Regions from separate parts of the Frankia sp. CgJB1 genome, predicted to be linked through region 1. Evidence: riboswitches for the same ligand, from Rfam matches in the RefSeq annotation. Region 1 holds a riboswitch; the other holds the start of a gene.
What was found. A riboswitch is a leader RNA that binds a small molecule or an ion and turns the genes downstream of it on or off. The one in region 1 is predicted to bind cyclic di-AMP.
Positions count from the first base shown of each region.

Region 2: it holds a riboswitch for cyclic di-AMP, as region 1 does, so the genes downstream of both, AC08OT_RS10280 (peptidoglycan-binding protein) here and AC08OT_RS05715 (transglycosylase family protein) in region 1, are expected to answer to the same signal.

Region 1 covers NZ_CDWTNB010000029.1:29,319-33,529, forward strand. The annotation lists gene AC08OT_RS05710 (transglycosylase family protein) at 1-626, shown strand, start outside; cyclic di-AMP (ydaO/yuaA leader) riboswitch at 1,078-1,274, shown strand; gene AC08OT_RS05715 (transglycosylase family protein) at 1,277-1,996, shown strand; gene AC08OT_RS05720 (DUF3151 domain-containing protein) at 2,083-2,517, shown strand; gene AC08OT_RS05725 (adenylosuccinate synthase) at 2,609-3,892, shown strand; partial or broken gene AC08OT_RS05730 (hypothetical protein) at 4,089-4,211, shown strand, end outside.
Region 2 covers NZ_CDWTNB010000072.1:504-16,617, forward strand. The annotation lists gene AC08OT_RS10265 (amidohydrolase family protein) at 655-2,004, shown strand; gene AC08OT_RS10270 (four-helix bundle copper-binding protein) at 2,325-2,681, shown strand; gene AC08OT_RS10275 (alpha/beta fold hydrolase) at 3,380-3,844, shown strand; cyclic di-AMP (ydaO/yuaA leader) riboswitch at 4,444-4,597, shown strand; gene AC08OT_RS10280 (peptidoglycan-binding protein) at 5,079-5,846, shown strand; gene AC08OT_RS10285 (AfsR/SARP family transcriptional regulator) at 6,059-6,907, shown strand; gene AC08OT_RS10290 (lasso RiPP family leader peptide-containing protein) at 7,182-7,292, shown strand; gene AC08OT_RS10295 (asparagine synthase-related protein) at 7,304-9,175, shown strand; gene AC08OT_RS10300 (lasso peptide biosynthesis PqqD family chaperone) at 9,198-9,515, shown strand; gene AC08OT_RS10305 (lasso peptide biosynthesis B2 protein) at 9,512-10,024, shown strand; gene AC08OT_RS10310 (ABC transporter ATP-binding protein) at 10,002-11,954, shown strand; gene AC08OT_RS10315 (acyl-CoA synthetase) at 11,994-13,451, opposite strand; gene tnpA (IS200/IS605 family transposase) at 13,646-14,068, shown strand; gene AC08OT_RS10325 (RNA-guided endonuclease InsQ/TnpB family protein) at 14,065-14,793, shown strand; gene AC08OT_RS10330 (hypothetical protein) at 15,055-15,219, opposite strand; gene AC08OT_RS10335 (hypothetical protein) at 15,220-15,378, opposite strand; gene AC08OT_RS10340 (SDR family NAD(P)-dependent oxidoreductase) at 15,378-16,114, opposite strand, start outside.

The DNA of each region.
Region 1 (4,211 bases):
GGGCCCGGGCCCTCGTGGTCGCACCCGTACTCGCGGCAGCGGTGGGCGGCACCTTCGCGCTCAGCCAGCCGGCCGGTGCGGCCACCACCTGGACGGGCCTGCGGCAGTGCGAGTCCGGCGGTGACTACACGATCAACACCGGCAACGCGTACTACGGCGCCTACCAGTTCTCCGCCAGCACCTGGCACGGCCTCGGCTACAGCGGTCTGCCGCACCAGGCTCCCCCGGCTGTCCAGGACGAGGCCGCACTCAAGCTCGCCCGGCGGTCCGGCTTCGGCCAGTGGCCGACCTGTGGCCGCGGGATGGGCGCCGACCAGCTCGCGGGCGGCTCGTCGAGCTCCTCGGGCCAGGCGTCGCGCACGGCGAAACGCAGTGAGCTGACGGTCAGCCCCATCTCCGTGAGCACCCCCGTATTCACCCGTAACCTGACGACCGCACTGGCCAGGCAGGTACGTGACGACGTGCGGGCCTGGCAGGCCCGCGTCAACCATCTGGGGTATCCGATCACGATCGACGGCCGTTACGGACCACGCTCCGCCGCAGTCGCCCGCGCCCTGCAGGCCGCCAAGGGACTCGCCGTCGACGGCATCGTCGGCCCGGCGACCTGGCGGGCCACCTTCAGCTGATCCATTCACTCCGTCAGCTCCGTCAGCTGATCTCTTCACTCCGCTCCCGCGACGGGGGACGACCGCCGCGGCAACCGGACATCCCACCCCGGCGACACCGGTCAGGGGATCTCACCTCGACGATGGGCCGGCCCGACCGGCCTCCGGACGATCTCCGGTTGACGGCCCGTACGGGCTGGCCCGTGCAACCCACCACCAACATCACCCGGACCACACCCTGACCGGCCTCCGGCAGAGCCGATCTTCGGCAAGGCCGGCGAGGAACAGCAGGACCAGCGAGCCACCTGCGGAACCTGTACAGAAGTGGCACGATTCGCGCGATCCTCACTGGTTACTCCGGACCACCCCGGTTTGCGCTCCATGAGCGGTTCTCGCTAGAGTGCCGCTCACTCGCCTCGTCGGCGAGGCCGCCCGGACGGACGCCGAGTCCTGCCCCCGTGCGAGCGGCCGGAACGAACATCAACCGCAGCGGGCAGGAGTGGGGGACCCACATTTCGGGCGCCGCAAGCAGCGTCCTTGGGGTAAAGCCGGTGCATCCCGGTCCATGGTGGAGAGCGGTTCCTACTCGCCACCCGGGGTCGGATCCTCCGGCCGGGCCATCCCAGCCCGCACCCGACAGCTCACCCCGCAGGCGACGGGATTGGACGAACATGCCCTCTGGGCGTCGTGGCGGCAGACATCGAGCACCGCAGGCCCCATCGCCCGCCGGTCGCATCCTGCGCACCACCGGCGCGGTCACGGCCATCGTCGGCAGCGGCCTCGCGGTCACCGCGGCTCCGGCGGGCGCGGCCACCGCCGATGACTTCGCCAAGCTCCGCCAGTGCGAGTCCGGCGGCAACTACGCGATCAACACCGGCAACGGCTTCTCCGGTGCCTACCAGTTCGACGACCGGACCTGGCACGGGCTCGGGTACTCCGGCCGGCCGTACCAGGCGTCGCCCGCCACGCAGGACGAGGCGGCCGCGAAGCTCTACAACCAGCGGGGCTGGCAGCCATGGCCGTCCTGCTCGGTCAAGATGGGCCTGACCAACAACGGCCCGGCCAGTGTCCCGGGCGGCTCTGGCGACGTCATCCAGCAGGCCATCACCCCGGTGGAACCCCCCATGACGCTGGACCGGGCTCGCCGGGAGATGGGGGACGGCTCGTTCAGGGGCACGGTCCTCGACGCGTCCCTCAGCGACGACGTCCGCCCGGAGGCCTTCGTCTGGCAGGACAGAATGCGCCAGAAGGGCTTCGTACTCACCGTCGACGGCAAGTTCGGACCGCAGTCGCAGGGCATCGCCGCGCTGTACTCGTACCTCACCCGGGTGAACGACGGTCAACCCGGGGTCGTCGGCCAGAATCTGTGGAACGTCAGCGTCAGGGCCTGACCGACCCGGTCACCGTGCGCGCAGGGCGGGCGCGTCCGGGGTGACCTCCATGACGTGTGCGGCCAGTCGTCGGGCAGGATGCACTCATGACGACGCCGTCCGCCTCGGGAAAGCCCAACCTGCTCTCCGGTCCGCCGCCGACGCTCCTGCCCTCCGACGCGGCCGCGACCGAGGCGCTGGCCGCCGGTGATCCGCCGGATGCCGTCGCCGCCCGGCTGCCCGCGTTCAGCGCGCCCTGGGCCGCGCTCGCCGAGCTCGCGCTCACCGGCGGACGACCCATCGAGGCCTATGCCTACGCCCGCACGGGCTATCACCGCGGCCTCGACGCCCTGCGCCGCTCGGGCTGGAAGGGCAACGGGCCGATCCCCTGGTCACACGAACCCAACCGCGGGTTCCTGCGTTCACTCGCCGCTCTCGTCCGGGCGGCCGCGGCCATCGGGGAGGCCGAGGAGGCCACCCGCTGCCGGACGTTCCTGACCGGCAGCAATCCCGTCACCGCCAGTGAGATCGGCTTCACCTGACAGTGAGTTCATCAGGCCGCGTCGGTGGTGGAGGCCAGCGAGGACGCCGCAGCCGGCCCCACGGCCCCGCCATCCCTAGTAACCTCGCCCGGTGCCTGCTCTTGTCCTCATCGGTGCCCAGTGGGGCGACGAGGGAAAAGGAAAGGCGACCGACCTCTTGGGCGGCGCCGTCGATTACGTCGTCCGATACCAGGGTGGCAACAACGCCGGCCACACCGTGGTCATCGGGGCGGAGAGCTACGCGCTCCACCTGATTCCCAGTGGCATGCTGCGAGCCGACTGCGTTCCCGTGATCGGCAACGGGGTCGTCATCGACCCGGGCGTGCTGCTGGCCGAGATGGACGGGCTCACCGCCCGCGGCATCGACGTCTCCCGGCTCCTGATCAGCGCGAACGCCCACCTGATCATGCCCCATCACCGGGCGCTGGACCGGGTCATCGAGCGCTACCTGGGCAAGGCGCGGATCGGTACCACCGGTCGCGGCATCGGTCCCACCTACGGCGACAAGGTTGCCCGTACGGGCATCAGAGTGCAGGATCTCCTCGACCCGGGCATCTTCCACAAGAAGCTCGAACTGGTGCTACGGGAGAAGAACCAGGTCCTGGCCAAGGTCTACAACCGGCGCCGGATCGAGCTAGACGAGGTGGTCGAGGAGTACGCCGACTACGCGAAACGCCTCCAACCCCACATCGCCGACACCGGCCTGATTCTCGACCGGGCGCTGCGCGCGGGCAAGGTCGTGCTGCTCGAAGGCTCCCAGGGCACTCTCCTCGACGTCGATCACGGCACCTACCCGTTCGTCACGTCATCGAACCCGACCGCCGGCTACGCGGCCACCGGCGCCGGCATCGGCCCGACGAGGATCAGTCGGGTGATCGGCATCATCAAGGCCTACACGACCCGGGTCGGCGCCGGCCCCTTCCCCACCGAACTGGACGACAAGGTCGGAGAGGAGCTGCGCCGCATTGGCGGGGAGTTCGGCGTGACGACCGGCCGGGCACGGCGCACCGGCTGGTTTGACGCCGTAATCGCCCGCTACGCGGTGCGGGTCAACGGTCTGACCGACCTTTTCCTCACCAAGCTGGACGTCCTGTCGGGCTTCGACCGGGTGCCCATCTGCGTCGGCTACGACATCGGCGGCGAACGGGTCGACGAGATGCCCATGACCCAGACCGAGTTCCACCACGCCAAGCCGATCTACACTGACCTGCCCGGCTGGCACGAGGACATCTCCGGCGTCCGGTCGTTCGCCGACCTGCCCGGCACCGCGAAGGACTACATCAGGGCGTTGGAGGAGTTCTCCGGCGCCCCGGTGTCGGCGGTCGGCGTCGGTCCCGGGCGGGACCAGACGCTCGTCATCAATGACCTGGTCTGAACAAACTGGTCCGAAAAGACCTGGTCTGATCCCGCCCGGCGCGGGCCAAGATCCGGTCGGTTCCGGTTGCAGCCGGAAGCATTACCATCGACGCTTGGGCGGTCACGCAAAGCAATGACGTCCGGGGGTGGTGGCGGTGGCCGTTGTCAGGTCCCGGCCGTCGGATGACGACCCTTCCATCCCCGGGCGGACACCGCTGTCGCTGCCGGAACCGGCCGAAGCCCCGCAACCGGCCCGTTGGCCACCGGCCGTGAGACGCGGTTACCTGCACCCGACCGACTCCGACGCCTGGCCGGTCGGGTTCTCCCCCACCGGCGAG
Region 2 (16,114 bases), on a different contig from region 1:
GCCGTCAACGCCGCAGGCCGATCGTGTGCCATTGCCTGGGCGCGCGGACGAGCCGGTGATCACCACGATCGCCTACGAGCACGTGGATCGCGTCCGTTCCTACGAGTTGCTCGCCCGTGAGCGGACCTGACCGGCTCGTCCTTCGACCCTTTGCGTCATCCGGGACCGGTGATTACGGTGGAGTGTGACGGATGACACTGAGCGCGGTTATCCGGGAGCGAGTGAATCCGGGAGCGAGTGGGAGACAAGGAGACGTCGTGTCGGACGACCGGTGCGGGATCACGGCGACGCCGTGGCCTCAGCCGGGTGGCCGCGCGGCCGAACTCACTCATCGCCGTCACATCGACACCTGCCGCGTCAACACGGCGGCCTGTCCCCGTTGACCTCCGGATGACCTCCGGAACATCCGGACCTTCCGCACCCCGGCCTCGACCTTCGATCTGACATCCGCCTCCGCGCGTTTGTCGGTCGATGCTCGATCCGGCCGGAACGAGGCGCTGGAGGTCGTCGTCAACGGCAGGAACGGCGCTGGCCATGACCGATCCCCTGGCATCATCGGAACAATCCCTGACTCCGGAGCAGCCTCCGGCGCACGGGCGATCCACCGCGACGGAACGGTCCGAGTCCGGCCGCTCCGAGTCCGAGCGGTCGACGGTGCCCGGACGATCCGAGGCGGCCGAGGCCTTCGTCCTGCGGGGGGTGCACGTCCTCGACAAGACCGGGCGCTTCGGTGAGCCGACCGACGTCGCCGTCGGCGGCGGGATCATCCATGCGGTCGGCACGCGACTAGGCCTCGACCGGGACGCCGTCGACGTTGATGCCCACGACCTGTGGCTGATGCCAGGGGTCGTCGACTGCCACGCTCACGTCACGCAGTCCACCTATGATCCGTTCGAGCTGGCGACGGCGTCGCTGTCCACGCGGGTCCTGCAGACCGCCGCCGCGTTGCGGGCGTCGTTGGCGGCCGGTGTCACACACCTGCGGGACGCCGGCGGCGCCGACGCCGGCATCCGGGACGCGGTCAGCGCGGGCACCGTGCCCGGACCGCGGCTCGCCGTGTCCGTCGTCGGGCTGAGCCGGTCCGGGCGGCACGGTGACGGGGCGATCATCGGTCCCGGGCTGGAGTCGGCCGAAGATGTTCTCATGCCGGACTATCCCGGCCGGCTCCCGCATACCGTTACCGAGGCGGGCAGCCTGCCGGCGTCGGTGCGGGGCGTTCTGCGTGCGGGTGCGGACTGGATCATGATCTACGCGAGCGGTGGGGTGATGTCCGCCCGGCCGGGGCAGCCCGAGCCGCAGTTCAGCCCGGTGGAGCTTGCGGCCGCCGTCGCGGAGGCCCGGCGGTACGGACGCCCGGTGATGATGCATGCCTTGGGCGAGCGGTCGATCGAGGCCGCGGTCGCCGCCGGAGCGCGGTCCATCGAGCACGGCATCGGGCTCACCGAGCCCGTGGCGGCCGCCACGGCGGCCGCCGGGGTGACGCTCGTCCCCACCCTGTCGCCCTACCAGGACCTGGCGGCGCTGGCGGCCACCGGAGTGCTGCCGGGCTGGGCGGTGGACCGGGCCGAGGCCACCGAGGCCGCGCTGGCCGGCACGATCGCGGTCGCCCGTGCGGCGGGGGTGCCGATCGCGCTCGGCAGCGACGCCCGGCACCGCACCCGGCACGGCATGAACCTGGCCGAGATCAGCCGGCTGCGCCGCGCCGGGCTCACTCCGCCCGAGGCGCTGCTCGCCGCGACCGCGACCGGAGCCCGGCTCTTCGGACTGGGGGAGGGAGCCGGCCGTATCGCCGTCGGCTCCGCCTTCGACGCGATCCTGCTCGACGCGGACCCCGGGGACCTGTCGGTCTTCGAGCGGCCGGGCGCCGTGAGCGGGGTGTTCCTTGGCGGTCGTGCGGTGCTGCCCCACCCGCGGCTGCCCGGGAACCTGGTCCGCCCCACCATGGTGATGGAAGAGGTGCCGAGAATCGCTCCCGAGCGGCCCGCGGCGTCGCCGTCCAGCTGACTCTCCCGTTTTCTAGAATGTTCACGAAATATCAAAAGAAATACCCTTAGGATTCGGAATGAAATAACTTGTTTACTTCGGGGTCCTCGCGAGCCCGTGACCTGCGAAGACGCATATTGGCTTGCATTAATTACTTCATTACGAATTCTTAGTATGGCTTCGCGGGCTTTCGTCGGATCCGCCCTGGGACGGCGATTGACCGAGATGCGGATCGGCCCCCGAAAGCTATTGTCGTAGGGGCCTTGCTGCCGGCTGACGTCAGGTGGCCCGGGTCATTTGCTGGTACTGGGTGCCGCGTCTCCAATGCCTGGAGGGTTCTCATGCAGCACGCTGAAATGATCAATAAGAACATGCGGAAGGCCATCGAGGAGTGTATGTCCTGCTCGGCCCTGTGCGAGGAGACGATCTCCTACTGCATGGACATGCCGGGCGCCATGATGGAGTCGGCGAACATGCGGCTGATGATGGACTGCGCAGCCGTCACCAGGATCTGCGCCGACATGATGTGCCGGATGTCGCCGATGCACGGGGAAATGTGCGCGATGTGCGCGCGGATCTGCGTGATGTGCGCTGAGATGTGCGAGAGGATGCCGCAGGATCAGCAGCTCGCCAAGCTCGCCGGCGCATGCCGATCCTGCGCGGAGAGCTGCAACACGATGGTGGGCGCCGCCGCCTGAGCGGCGTCCGGCCCGACGGCGCCGGGGCGTAGCCGGCGATCACCTGACTCCGCCCCGACGTCCGGGGCCGTGCAGCTGTGCGGCGGCACGTGCCACGTGCCACGTGGCCTCGGTCACGATTGGTGGCTACGGTTACGTATCCTCGGGCGGACATGGGGTGAAACACCTGAGTAACAATATTGACCATGTTGACAGGTAGCCGTCGGATAGGCAGAATATGGTCATGTCCTCCTGGGTGAATCGGAGGACCCCCCTGGTCATCCGTGGCCACATCGATTTCCTGCGAGTGGCCTCGTCCGGTTATCCGGCCCGGCCAATTCACGTGCTTTACTAGCCTCCTCGGCTTTCCCTCGCTCGGTGTTCTCTCTGGCGTTCTCCTTATGCATGGCCGCTCGATAGGTCTGTCTCCAGATCGTCATTGCCTGCGTGGACGCCAGCTGCCTCGGTATCGATGTCCGGTCAATACCGGGTACATCTCTGGACGGTTTCCGATCGGAGCATGCTGTGTCGTCCCTGGTTTCGTCAGCATACGTTTATCCGCGCCCCAATGGATATGTGGGGGGCCGGGAACCCGTTACTGGCCCAGCGGTGATCCAACCCACTCGAGAAGAGCCAATGTCGTCCTTCTCCCCGGTCGGGGAGAATCCGCTGAACATTTCGAGGGCCTGGCTTTCCGGCTCGCGCTCGACGGATATCAGGTGACGTTTCTCGACCACGGGAGAGACACCGTCCTCGCCCTTGGTGAGGCGCGTGCCCCCGAGGGTCCGTTCATCCTGCTGGGTTCGGACAGCGGGGCCCTGCGGGCGTTGGTCGGCGCCGGTTCGCCAGCCGTCCGGCCGGATGCCCTCGTGTTGCTCGACCTGCCGCTGGTGTACCGAAAGATCGCGGGCGAGGGTCCGGGACAGCCGATCCCACGGTCGCTGCCCGACCTGCCGGTCCTACTGTTCCACGCCGAGCGAGACGAGGTCAGCCCGCTTGCGCTGGTGCGCATGATGACGCGGACCGCGCGCCGGGCCCGGCTGGCGTCGCTACCCGGGGGGCGTGGCGTGCTCGCCGGCCCCGGTCGGCGTGCGGTCGGCGCGTACATCCTGCTGTTCCTCGAGAACCTCCGTGCCCCGCGGCTGGCCCCACGGCAACGGCAGCGGGACCGGCTGCTCGACTGATCTCGCCCGGTGCCGGGCGCGCCCGCGTGCCGCTCCGATCGGGGTGTGCCTCCGCGGGAGTCCCAAGCGCTCAGCAGGCGTTTCCTTGGCGGGTGCCGGCGCGAATCACGCGGGTCCATCGTCCGTCCCGTACCGCGTCGTCTGTTTTCCAACGGCGCCGGCTTCGAGTCTGCGGCTCGAAGCCGGCACCGTTCGCGTTTGCGTACCCGCCCACACGCCACCCGACCCCCGGTCCAAGTTTCCCGCCCGCCGGGGGTTGCCGGGGTGCGCGGGGGCGCAGGGATTGCCGGGCGGCCGGGCGGTCCCGGTGACTACCGGTCCTCGTGGCTACCGGTCCCCGTGACTACCGGTCCCCGTCGCGACAGGCCGGTCATATCGCCAAGATCCGGTCGTGACGGGTGATCTGTGTCGCTACCGGTAGCTGCTATTGATGTCCGAGAGTTGCGGCACTGCAGCGTTATGCACGTATCGTGACCAACATGCGCCCAGATTCGGCGCAACTCGTACTTGTCACTACGGTTTGTAGTTCGCTACGGTTGCGAGGTATCAACAGCTCCGGGCCGACGCCGAGTTCTGCCCACGGTCCGGAGCTCCCTCCGAGAGACCTTGGGCAGAAGCGGGGGAACCACGTTCCTCCGGGTGGCTCGTTGCGGGCCGCCCTTGGGGTTAAGCCGTTACGCGCACGCCGCGGAAACGGCCGGGCTTCCCGGCCCGAACCCGACAGCTAACCTCGCAGGCGTACGGGAAGGACTCGACGTTGCCTGTGTTTCAGGAACGCTCGGCTCCGGTCTTCTGGACCGTGACGCCGTTCGGCGCGACCCGCGGTGCGTCCCCGCCATATTGGGCGCCGTTCTCGCCCTGACGTCTTCGCGAGAACGTGCCATCCGGTCGGTGCCCGTACCGGCCGATCGCGCTGACGCGCGATACCACCAGCTCGGCTGAAAGCCACCTGACCTCGTCATCCGTGGTCGGCTGACCCCTGCCGTCCACCGGGCCCGCCAGGCCCGGAACGGAATGACCGCGGCCGCCTGCCGGGCTGCTCAGCCCATCGACCCCGGAATCCTCAGGGTGCGTCGATCGGTCGTCCCCGGACGGACCCTCGGCGCACCGGGGGACCGGCACTGGGTGCTGCTCTTCTCCAGCGCGGTCGTCTCCGCTCGCCCTCCTTCGAGCGGCATCCCTCCCCTCGATCACTAGTCTGTGCTCGACGACACCGAAATGAGATGTCAAAGAAATGGCCAAGGGAAAGCATCGGAAAAATTCCACCCGGACCCGGGGCGCCGTTGTCGCCGCCGTCGGTGTGATCGGCGCCGGCGCCGGCATGCTCGCCACCGCGAGCCCGGCCAGGGCTGCCACCACGGTCCCCGATGTGACGATCGCCAGCGCGGCCGCGAACGCGGGACTGCCCGGCTGCCGCGGCGTCCCGCTGGCCACCTGGGTCGAGGTGGCTCTTGCGGAGTCCGGCGGCAACCCCTACGCCCACGCCACCTCCGGCGAGGACTCGCGCGGCCTGTGGCAGATCAACATGCGGGCCCACGCCGGCTGGGTGGGTAACCGCAACCTCTACGACCCAACCGTCAACGCCTGGGCGGCGAAGAAGGTCTGTGAAGGCCAGGGCATCACCGCCTGGAGCGCCTACACCAAGGGCATGCACTACCGCTACCTGGCCCGGGGACAGGCAGCGGCGGCGGCCGTCTCGCGCGGCGCACGGTTCACGAACGTCTCCTACTCCTCGCTGGCTGCCCCGGCGCGTGCGGCTGCCCCGGCGCGTGCGGCCGTGGTGGCGCCTGCGGCCCGCTACCCGTCGCTGGCCATCGGCCTCAGGTTCCACCTCGACGTCCACCAGATCCAGAAGAGGCTAGCCAGCCTTGGCTACCCGATCAGCGTGGATGGGAAGTTCGGGTACCAGACCAACCACATGGTCAAGGACTTCCAGCTGAAGCACGGTCTGGTGGTCGACGGGATCGTCGGGCCGCAGACGCGGGCGAAGCTCGGGATCTGACCCTGATCGAGGCCCGCCGACCGGGCGCCGGCGCTGTCGGGCGGTGTTCCCGACCCGCCCGAGAGCGCTGCTCGATATCCGCATGCACCGGATGACTACCCGGGGTGAGCTGGGGGTATTCAGCCACCGGGCCAGCACCGGGCCGGGAGATGGCACCGGCCCGGGCGGGACCAGCCGGCCCGCACGGGAAAACCGAAACGGGGGCCCGATCGATGAGAGCCACGATGCTCGACGACTACCTATCTGAGGCGAGTCCGAACGCATCTTCCGCGACCGGGGCCGGCCTCCTGTTCGCGGTCCTGGGACCGCTGGAGGTGCGGCGATCCTCGGGTGAGCAGGTCCGCATCGACCAGCGCAAGAAGCGCATCCTGCTGCTGACCCTGCTGCTGCACGCCGGCCAGTGGGTGAGTGTGGACGGGATGCGGCTCGCGCTCTGGCAGGATGCCCCGCCGCGCTCCGCTGGGGGCAACATCAAGACTTATCTCTCGGAGCTGCGGCACACCCTCGGGCCGCCCCTGGGCACGCCCGGAGCCGGGGGGAACGGCCCCGGGCGCATCGAGAGCCGGCCGGGGGAGTACCGCCTGGTCGTCGCGCCCGGTGAGATCGACGCTAAGCGGTTCGAATCGGCCGCTGAGCAGGGCCGCGCCGCCGTGCGTGCCGGCTCACCGGAACGCGCCGCCGGGTTTTTCGAAGGTGCCCTCGCGCTGTGGCGGGGGGACGCGTTCGACGAGCTCCCGGCGGAGATCGCAGGCGCGGAGGTCCTCCGGCTGGAGGAGGCTCGCTGGGCGGTGTGCGAGGACCTGATCGACGCCCGCCTGGCCCTCAGCGAGTACGATCGGGTGCTGCCGACCCTGCGGGCGCTCACGGTCGAACATCCGACCCGGGAACGTCTCTGGGCCCAACTGATCCTCGCGTTGGAACACACCGGCCGGCGGGCCGAGGCACTGGCCGAGTACCAGACGGTCTACCGGCGGCTGGTGACCGAACTCGGGATCGAGCCCGGTGTCGAACTGCGGCGTGCCCATCAGCATGTACTGAATCCGGACTCGTGGATCACCTGATACCACGGCCGTTCCGGCCGAGTCGTGCGGCGGCCGAGTTATGGGGACCTGAGCACGGTCCAGGGACCGCAGACCGTGCTCAGGTCCCCCAAATTCACCACCGGAGGTCAGCTGAACCGCCAGTGAACCCGGCGGGGGAATTTCAACCAGACGGGCCGGACCAGCTGGCCGGCGCCCGCGCCACGGGCGCGGCGCCGTCGTGTATCGCCACCGGTGCGCGTCGCAAGGGTGCGCGTCACAGCGCGGGCGCGCGGAAACCGCTGAGGAGAAGACGATGAAGGCTACCTACCTCCCCCCGCGACTGGAGGATGCCGGCAGCTTCGCCGCAGTGACGAACGGCCGCTGGGGCTGGGGGCGTGACTATTTCTGGCGGCGTTTTGCGTGACGGCGGCCGGGGTGGCGGTGGTCCCGATTCCGTCCTGCTGGTTTCTGGTGCTGGCCGACCGTGATCCCGTCGTGCGTCCGCCGGGGGTCCGTCGCATGCTGCGGTACGCCTCCGGGCGGCCGTGGATCGTCGGCAACTGGCCGGACGACGCCATGGTCAGTGCCGTCGCCGGGCGCTCGCGACTGGCCCTGATCGGGTGTGCCGCGACCAACGCGCGACAGCTCCTGCGGCTGCTTCTCTCGGCCCGTGACGTGCATGCTCTCGACCTCGCGCGCGCGGTGGCCGGCGACTACCACGTGATCGCCGACATCGACGGCCACCGTCGTATCCAGGGCAGCCCGACGGGAACCCGGCGGGTCTTCACCGCCCGGCTGGGCAGCCAGCTGGTTGCCGCCGACCGCGCCGACGTGCTCGCCCGGCTCACGGGCGCCCCGCTGAACCGGGCGGCGCTGGCTCTGTCGCCGCTCGACCCGTCACCGCCCCATCCGCTCGACGACCTGGTGCTCTGGGAGTCGATCGACGCGCTGCCCCCGGATCACTACCTTCTCGTCGGCCCTGACGAGAAGGCGACTGTCCTGCGGTGGTGGCGTCGACCGGCACCGGTGCGGTCCCGTGCGGAGGGGGCGCCGACCCTGCGGGCGGCTCTCGCCGAGGCCGTGGCGGCGCGGGTCGCCGGCGGCGGGACGGTGAGCTGTGATCTGTCGGGTGGGCTGGACTCCACCTCGGTGTGCTGCCTGGCCGCGCGCGGCCCCGCCGACGTGGTCGCGCTCACCGGGATCGCCCGCGATCCCGGTGACGACGACGCCCAGTGGGCCGCGCGGGCCGCGGCCACGCTCCCCGGCGTCACGCGCGAGGTCCTGCCCGCCGCCGGGCTTCCCCTCGTCTACGACGGCATTGCCGACGCCGACGAACCGCTCGACCGGCCGTTCGTCGGCATCGTCGACCGGGCGAAGCTGCGCGCGGGTCTTGACCGGGTCGCGCTGTACGGGCCGCGGGTGCACCTCACCGGGTTCGGTGGCGACGAGGTCGCCTATGGCTGTCCCGCCTACCTCCCCCGGTTGTTGCGCCGCCGGCCCTGGCGGGCGCTGCACGACCTGCGCGGACACCGAGCGCAGGAGGGCTGGCCGCGGATGGCGTGTCTGCGGATGATGTGGCCGCGCGGCTACCGGGACTGCCTCGCCGACATGGCCGATGCGCTCGACCAGGCCCGCCGCGCCACGGTCGACCAGGCCCACCGTCCGGCCGGTTCCTCCGGTTCCTCCGGTTTCGGCCGATCCCACCCGGGCGTCCTGGCCCCGCTCGACTGGGCCTTTCCGCCTGTGGTCCCGGGTTGGCTCACGCCGGCGGCCCTCGACCTGCTGGCCGGAGCGTTCGCGGAGGCCGCCCGGCGCGCCTGGCCGCTGGCCGAGACCCGGGACGGCCACGCCGATCTCTTCGCCATCCGCGCCGGCGCGGCGGTGTTCCGGCTGTTCGACCAGCTCGCCGATCCGGTCGGCCCGCCGCTCGCCGCCCCCTTCCTCGACGATCGGGTGGTCCGGGCGGCGCTGGCGGTGCGGCCCGAGGAGCGCACCGGTCCGTGGGAGTACAAACCGTTGTTGAAGGAGGCCATGCGCCGGGTGGTGCCGCAGGAATGCCTGCGCCGCGAGACCAAGGCGGATCAGGGCCTGCGCGCCAGCCAGGACGTCCTGGTGAAGCTGTGCGATGACAGCCCGTTGGCCGATCTCGGCCTGATCGAGCCGGACGCGCTGCGCCAGGCGTGCCGATCTTCGTCCGTACCTGGTCATCGCCACCAGGCGCTGCAACCGACGTTCGCGGTGGACGCGTGGCTGCGGGTGCTCGCGAGCCGGCGGAGCCCTGACTGCGCTACCGGAGATAGTGAGTGAGCTACCGGAGGAGTGAGTGATCATGGTGACGCTGCGGCCTGACGTAGTGTGGGCGCCGACCGAGTACGGAGCGGTGCTCCTCCATATCGACAACGGCCGGTACTGGACCCTCAACCCCTCGGGTGCCCTGGTGCTGCGGATCCTGCTCGACGGCGGCGACACGGCAGCCGCCGCCCGCGGGCTGTGTGAGGCCAGCGAGGTTGACCCGGAGACGGCGCGCCGCGACGTGGAGGGTCTGCTCGCCCAACTCGCGGACGTGGGCCTCATCGAGGCTGAGCCCGAACCCCGATGGTCACCCGAGACCGAGGCGGTCTGCGATCCTCGGGCGCAGGCCCGGTGACCGCGCCGATGGTGGTCGAGCGGCCGGAGGCGAAACCGTCCCTCGCTCGTCGGCTCGGCGCGCTGGTCGCCGTGGGGATCGCGCGGGTGCTCGCGACCCAGTCGCCGGCCCGCATCTGCCGGGTGCTCACGGAGGTGGGCGCGGGCGCCCGCCCGGCCGACTATGACACCGCGCTCGCCGCCCGGCAGGCGGTGACAGCCGTGAGCCTCACCTGCCGCGGCGCGCGGGGCTGCGTTCCCCGCTCGATAGCGACCGCCCTGCTGTGCCGGTTGACCGGAACGTTCCCGACGTGGCGTGTGGGGGTGCGCACCATCGCGCCGTTCGCCGCGCACGCGTGGGTCGAGGCGGACGGAGTGATCGTGGGGGAGTCGATGCCGGCCGGCTACCTGCGGCCGCTGCTCAGCGTCGGTCCGGGAACGGGAACCGGGCCGCGTCGCGCGGGCGGGCTTCGTGGGAGTGGCGGGCTTCGCGGAAGGGGCGTGCCTCGTGACGAGGGCGTACGTCGTTGAGGGGGAGGGCCAGGGAGTTGCCCGGGGGCCCGCGTTGCGGGGCGTCGCGGAACTCTGGGCGCTGCTGCGCGGCCGTCGCGGGGCGGTGGCGATCGCCACGGCGCTGACCGTGGTCGGCACCGCCGTCGGGGTGCTCCAACCGCTGCTCGTGATGCGGGTGATCGACGCTGCGCAGGCGGGGGGTATTCCCGGCTGGCTCATCGGGGCGCTGCTGGGTCTGTTCGTCGGCCAGGCGATGATCGACACCGCCGGGCACTACCTGCTCGAGCGCGTCGGCCAGGGCGTCCTGCTCGGCCTGCGCACCAGCCTGATCGGCCACCTGCTGCGGCTGCGCATGCGGGTGTTCGACACGCGGCGGATCGGGGATCTGATCTCCCGCGCGAATACCGACACGACCGTGGTGCGGGAGGCGGTGGCGTACAGCTTCACCTCCCTGGTCACCAGCGTGATCGGCGTCGTCGGCGCCGTCGCCCTGATGATCTGGTTGAACCCCTGGCTGTTCCTGCTCGTGCTCGGGGTGGTGGCGGTGGCCGGGGTCGTGGTACTCGGCGCGCTGTCCCGGATCAGGACGGTGTCCGAACGCGGGCAGGCCAGCGTCGGCGGCATGACCGCCGACCTGGAGCGCGCCCTCACCGCGATCCGTACCGTGCGGGCGAACCGCGCCGAGGGGCGGGAGGCCGCGCGCATCGGCGACCACGCCGCGGCCGCATACCAGGCCGGCATCCGGATGGCGAAGCTGGACTCGATCATCGCCCCCGCGATGCAGCTCGCGGTGCAGGGAAGCGTGCTGGTCGTGCTCCTGGTCGGCGGGATCCTGGTGGCGCGCGGTTCGGCCTCGCTCGGCAGCCTGGTCGCCTTCCTGCTGTATGCCACCTACCTGGTGATGCCGTTGTCGCAGATCATCGAGGCGGCGGCGACCATCCAGCGGGGGATGGGGGCGCTGTCGCGGGTCAACGCGGTGTTCGCGCTGCCCCGGGAGGGCGACGACGAGCCGGTGCACGGTCCGCTGCGCCCCGTGGCGGCCGCGGCCCCCGGCGGGACGCGCCCGCCGGCACCGTTGTCACCCTCACCCTCGTCACGAGTGTCATCCTTGTCCTTGTCACGCAGGGAGCCGCCGAATCCGCAGGTGCCGTCGATCGAGTTCCGTGACGTCTGGTTCGGCTACGCGGAGACGCCGGTGCTGCGCGGGGTGTCGTTCACGGTGCCGTCCCGCGGGCACGTCGCGCTGGTCGGGCCGTCCGGTGCCGGCAAGTCCACCATCCTGGAGCTCGTCGAGCGCTTCTACGAGCCGGACGCCGGAATGATCCTCTTCGCCGGCCACGACGTCCGCGCGATGCCCCGCGCGACCGCCCGCGGGTGGGTCGGGCTGGTCGAGCAGAACACCCCGGTGCTGCACGGCAGCCTGCGGGACAACATCACCTACGCGGCGCCGGAGGCGACCGAGGAGCAGATCACCGCGGTCCTGGCCACGGCGGGGCTGCGGGACTTCACCGACCGGCTGCCCGAGCGGCTCCGGACCCCGGTTGGTGATCATGGTGTGCTGCTCTCCGGCGGGGAACGGCAGCGGGTCGCGATCGCCCGCGCGCTGATCGCTCAGCCCGCGGTGCTGCTCCTGGACGAGCCCACGGCCCAGCTGGACAGCGTCAACGAGCAGGCGCTCACCCGCGCGATGCGCCGGATCGCCGCCAAGCGGGCACTGCTGGTCATTGCCCACCGGATCTCCACGGTGCGGGCTGCGGATCTCATCCTCGTGCTGAACGAGGGCCGCGTGGTCGCGCAGGGCCCGCACGAGGAGCTGATGGCGACCAGCGCGTTCTACCGCGGCCTCGCCACGGGCCTGCCGGCCGGTCCCGCCAGCCCCGCCGGGCCGGTCAGCCCGCCAGGGCGCGGGCGAGCAGGGACCGCAGGGCCTCCCGCCCCGGTGGGGTGAGCGCCCCGAGCACGCTCTCCTCGACGCCGTGACCTGCCCTCAGGGCGTTTCCGGGGGAGCCAGGGCGGACTTGCGGATCTTGCCCATCGAGTTGCGGGGGAGCTCGGTCACCAGGTGGATCTCCCGGGGCCGCTTGTGGATGGACAGCTCCCGCGCCACGAAGTCGATGAGCGCCTCGCTCGCCGTCGTCTCGCTCGGTGTCCCGCCCGCCGCACCGGCCAGGCCGGGGGCGATGACGAAGGCGGCGATGCGCTGCCCGAGGTCGTCGTCCGGCAGCCCGACGACGGCGGCCTCGCGCACGGCCGGGTGGGCCAGCAGCACGGCCTCGACCTCGCCCGCGCCCACCCGGTAACCGCCGCTCTTGATGAGGTCGGTGGATCGGCGCCCGACGATTCGGTGGTGGCCGTCCGGGGCGACGACCGCGGCGTCGCCGGTGCGGAACCAGCCGTCCGCGGTGAACGACGCGGCGGTGGCCTCCGGGCGCCCCAGGTACCCGTCGAACAGGGTGGAACCGCGGACCTGCAGCTCGCCGATGCTCTCCCCGTCCGCGGGCAGCTCGGCCCCCGTCTCGTCGTCTACGAGCCGGGTCCGCACTCCCGGCAGGGTGGTGCCGACCCAGCCCGCCCGGCGCTCCCCGTCCGCTCGGGCGCTGATAGTGATCAACGTCTCGGTCATCCCGTACCGTTCGATCGGGGCGAGGCCGGTGAGGCCGGCGAGCCGGTCGATCACCGGCCTCGGCAGGGGGGCACTGCCCGAGACGAGCAGCCGGGCCGAGGCCAGGGCGCGAGCGGTGGTCGGATCGTCGCAGACCCGGGACCACACGGTCGGCACGCCGAAGTACAGGGTCCCCCCGGCCGCCGCGTACGCCGTCGGGGTCGGGCGGACGGTGTGGATCAACCGGCTGCCGGCCCGCAGCGCCCCGAGCACACCCAGGACCAGGCCGTGGACGTGGAACAGCGGCAGTCCGTGCACGAGCGTGTCCTCGGGCGTCCAGGCCCAGGCGTCGGCGAGGGCGTCCAGATCGGCGGCGATGGCCGGGGCGGACAGCACCACGCCCTTGGGGGCTCCGGTCGTCCCGGAGGTGTAGAGGATGAGCGCCGGTCCGGTCCCCCCGGACCCGGACCCGGACCCGGACGTGGACCCGGCAGCCCCCGACCGTGCGGTGAGATCGACCGGCACGGTGGGGATCGTGAGGTCGTCCCAGGCGGGGCTGCCGAGCAGCAGGGCGGCGCCCGAGTCGCGCAGGATGTGACCGCGTTCACGCGGCCCGGAGTCGGGCGGCACGGGTACCGCCGGCACCCCGGCGAGCAGGCAGCCGACGACCGAGAGGACGGTGGCCATCGTCGCCTCGGCGTGCACGGCCACCGCCGGCGCGCCGGCCACCCGACCGGCGACGACGGACGCGGCCGCGAAGAGCTCGGCGCGGGTGAACTCGACCTCCCCGACCTGGACGGCGGGGCCGTCGTGCTCGACGGCTGGCAGTGGGAACAGCGTCACTCCGTCATAATCCCATGGCTGAACCCATCGACGCTCAGCTCCGCCCAGACCGCCGCCGAGGTGCTGTGCGCGTCGATTCACAGCCGGAGCATCGAACCACCAGTCGCCTCCGGGGGGAGTGTCGCTTTCAGGCGACAGGGGAATCCGGTACGGACTGTAACGGTTATGCCGGCCATGCTGATATAGTCGGTGGCGTGGGGCGGTGGGTGACGACGGGCGCGGGCGGGGCCTACAACCTTGGCTATCACGTCGTCTGGTGCCCCAAATATCGCAGGCCGGTACTCGTCGGCCCGGTCCGTGACCGGCTGGACGCGCTGCTGCGCGAGAAGTGCGCCGAGCACGACTGGCCGGTCGTCGCGCTGGAGATCGCACCTGACCACGTGCACCTGTTCGTGAAGGCTCATCCAAAGCACGCCCCGTCGTACATCGCCAACCAGGTGAAGGGCTTCACGTCCCACGTGCTGCGCGCCGAGTTCGCGCACCTGCGGTCCCGGCTGCCCACCCTGTGGTCGCGGTCGTACTTCGTCGCCACTGTCGGCGCGGTCTCCGCCGACACGGTCCGGCGGTACATCGACACGCAGAACGAACGGCCGTGGCGGCCGGTAGCCGCCCGGTGAGACGGACCTTCAGGTTCCAGCTCCGCCCGACCGGCCACCAGACAGCCGCCTTGGGCGCGATGCTCGACGACCACCGGGCGCTCTACAACGCCGCCCTTCAGGAACGCCGCGACGCCTACCGGCATCCGAGCCGGACGACGGTCCGCTACGGCAATCCCCGGTTCGCCGGGCGGGCGGCGGGCAGGCTGGCCGCCGCGCAGCGGGACCTGTCCCGCAAGCAGCGCGGCTCGAAGCGGCGCCGCAAGGCCGTCGCGCGGGTCGCGGCGCAACACTGCGCCGTCGTCCGGCAGCGTCTCGACCTCGCCCACAAGACCGCGCTCGGGCTGGTCCGCGACCACGACCTGATCGCCGTGGAGAACCTGAACATCAAGGGCATGACCCGCCGGATCATGCCCAGGCCCGACCCGGAGACGCCCGGTGTCTTCCTGTCGAACGGGCAGGCCGCCAAGACGGGGCTGAACAAGAGCATCCTCGATGCGGGATGGGGGGTGTTCCTCACCGTGCTGCACGCCAAGGCTGAAAGCGCCGGACGGGCCGTCGTCGGGGTGCCACCCGCCAATACGTCCCGTACCTGCGCCGAATGTGGCCACTGCGCCGCCGGGAACCGCAGAACACAGGCCGCGTTTGTCTGTCAGGCATGCGGCCACAGCGCGCACGCTGACGTCAACGCGGCTACCAACATCCTCAGGGCCGGGCTGGCCCTTCAGGCAGCGCAAGCTGCCTGAGAAGCCGGCGCCTTTAGACGTCGGAGTAGTCACGCGGAGGATCTTGCCCCGAAGATCCCGCACGGGCCCGACCCGGAGCCGTTCGTCGCGGGGATCCGGCGGTTCGCCGACGCCGGGTTCACCGAAGTCGCCCTGCTCCAGATCGGTCCAGATCAGGGCGGCTTCTGCGACTTCTACGAACGCGTCCTCAGGCCGGCGCTGGCCGCCTTGTGACCCGAGGTCCGGTGACCCGAGGGCCCCGGGGGTAGACCGGTCACCGCATCAGCGCCGCTCCAGTTCCGTGGGCCGGTCCGGTTCCGTGGGCCGGCCCAGTTCTGCAAGCCACTGGTGGAGGACTGCGGCGGTGGAGGCGGCGTGTTCGTTCATCATCGTCTGGTGATTGCCGGCGGCGTCGAGCCTTTCGTGCTCCATCACCCAGTCGGTCACTCAGGCCTGGCCCTCCCCGTCAGGGTTCTCGGCGACCGCTTGCTGGGGCATGCGCTCCATCGCCCGGACGAGGACGACCGGCGCGTCGACGGTGGTCGGCCGCCAGCCCTCGAACAGGTCCAGGTAGGCGCTCTGCGCGGTGACCTGTGCCTCCGTCATCAGCGCGAAGGCCTGGTCGTTGAGGGCGACGCCGCGAAGCTCCTCCTGGATGTCGCCCTCGGGGATGCGGTCCCCGGGTAGCCACGTGTCGAGCAGCACCACCGCCCCGGGCGGATCCCGCGGGCCTCCAGCCGGGCCGCGATCGCATGTGCCAGCCAGCCGCCCGAGGAGTAACCCGCGAGCACGATGGGGATCTCGTCGAACGCCCGGGCGATGGTCTCGGCATGCAGGTCAACGACGAGATCCGCGGTGGCCGGAAGCAGCTCCCCGTCGCCGAATCCGGGATGCGGCAGCGCGTACACGTCCCGCCGGCCATGCAGGTGCAGGGCAAGGCGGGCGAAGTTGTGCGGTCCCGACGGGGCGATCATCGAGGGCAGGCAGACGATGGTGGGCCTGGCCGGACCCGAGGCGAGTCTCACCGGCGCGGCGGGCGCGCCGAAGGCCTCGACGGTGCGGAAGACGGGCCTGAGCCGGGCGGCGGCCCGCAGGACACCGACGCCCTCGGCGAACTTGCCGTCCGTGCACGCCTGTCGGTACAGCTCGCGCACGCCGATCGGCGCGACCTGCGTCCCGGCCCGCGCGGGGGGCCTGCCGGGCACGATGTCCGGGTGCCGCTGGGTGCCGCTGGGTGCCGCTGGGTGCCGCTGGGTGGCGCTGGGTGGCGAGGGCGTCGAGATGGCGGGTGAGCTCGCAGACCGTCGGATGCTCGAAGACAACGGGCGTGGCCAGGGTGAGG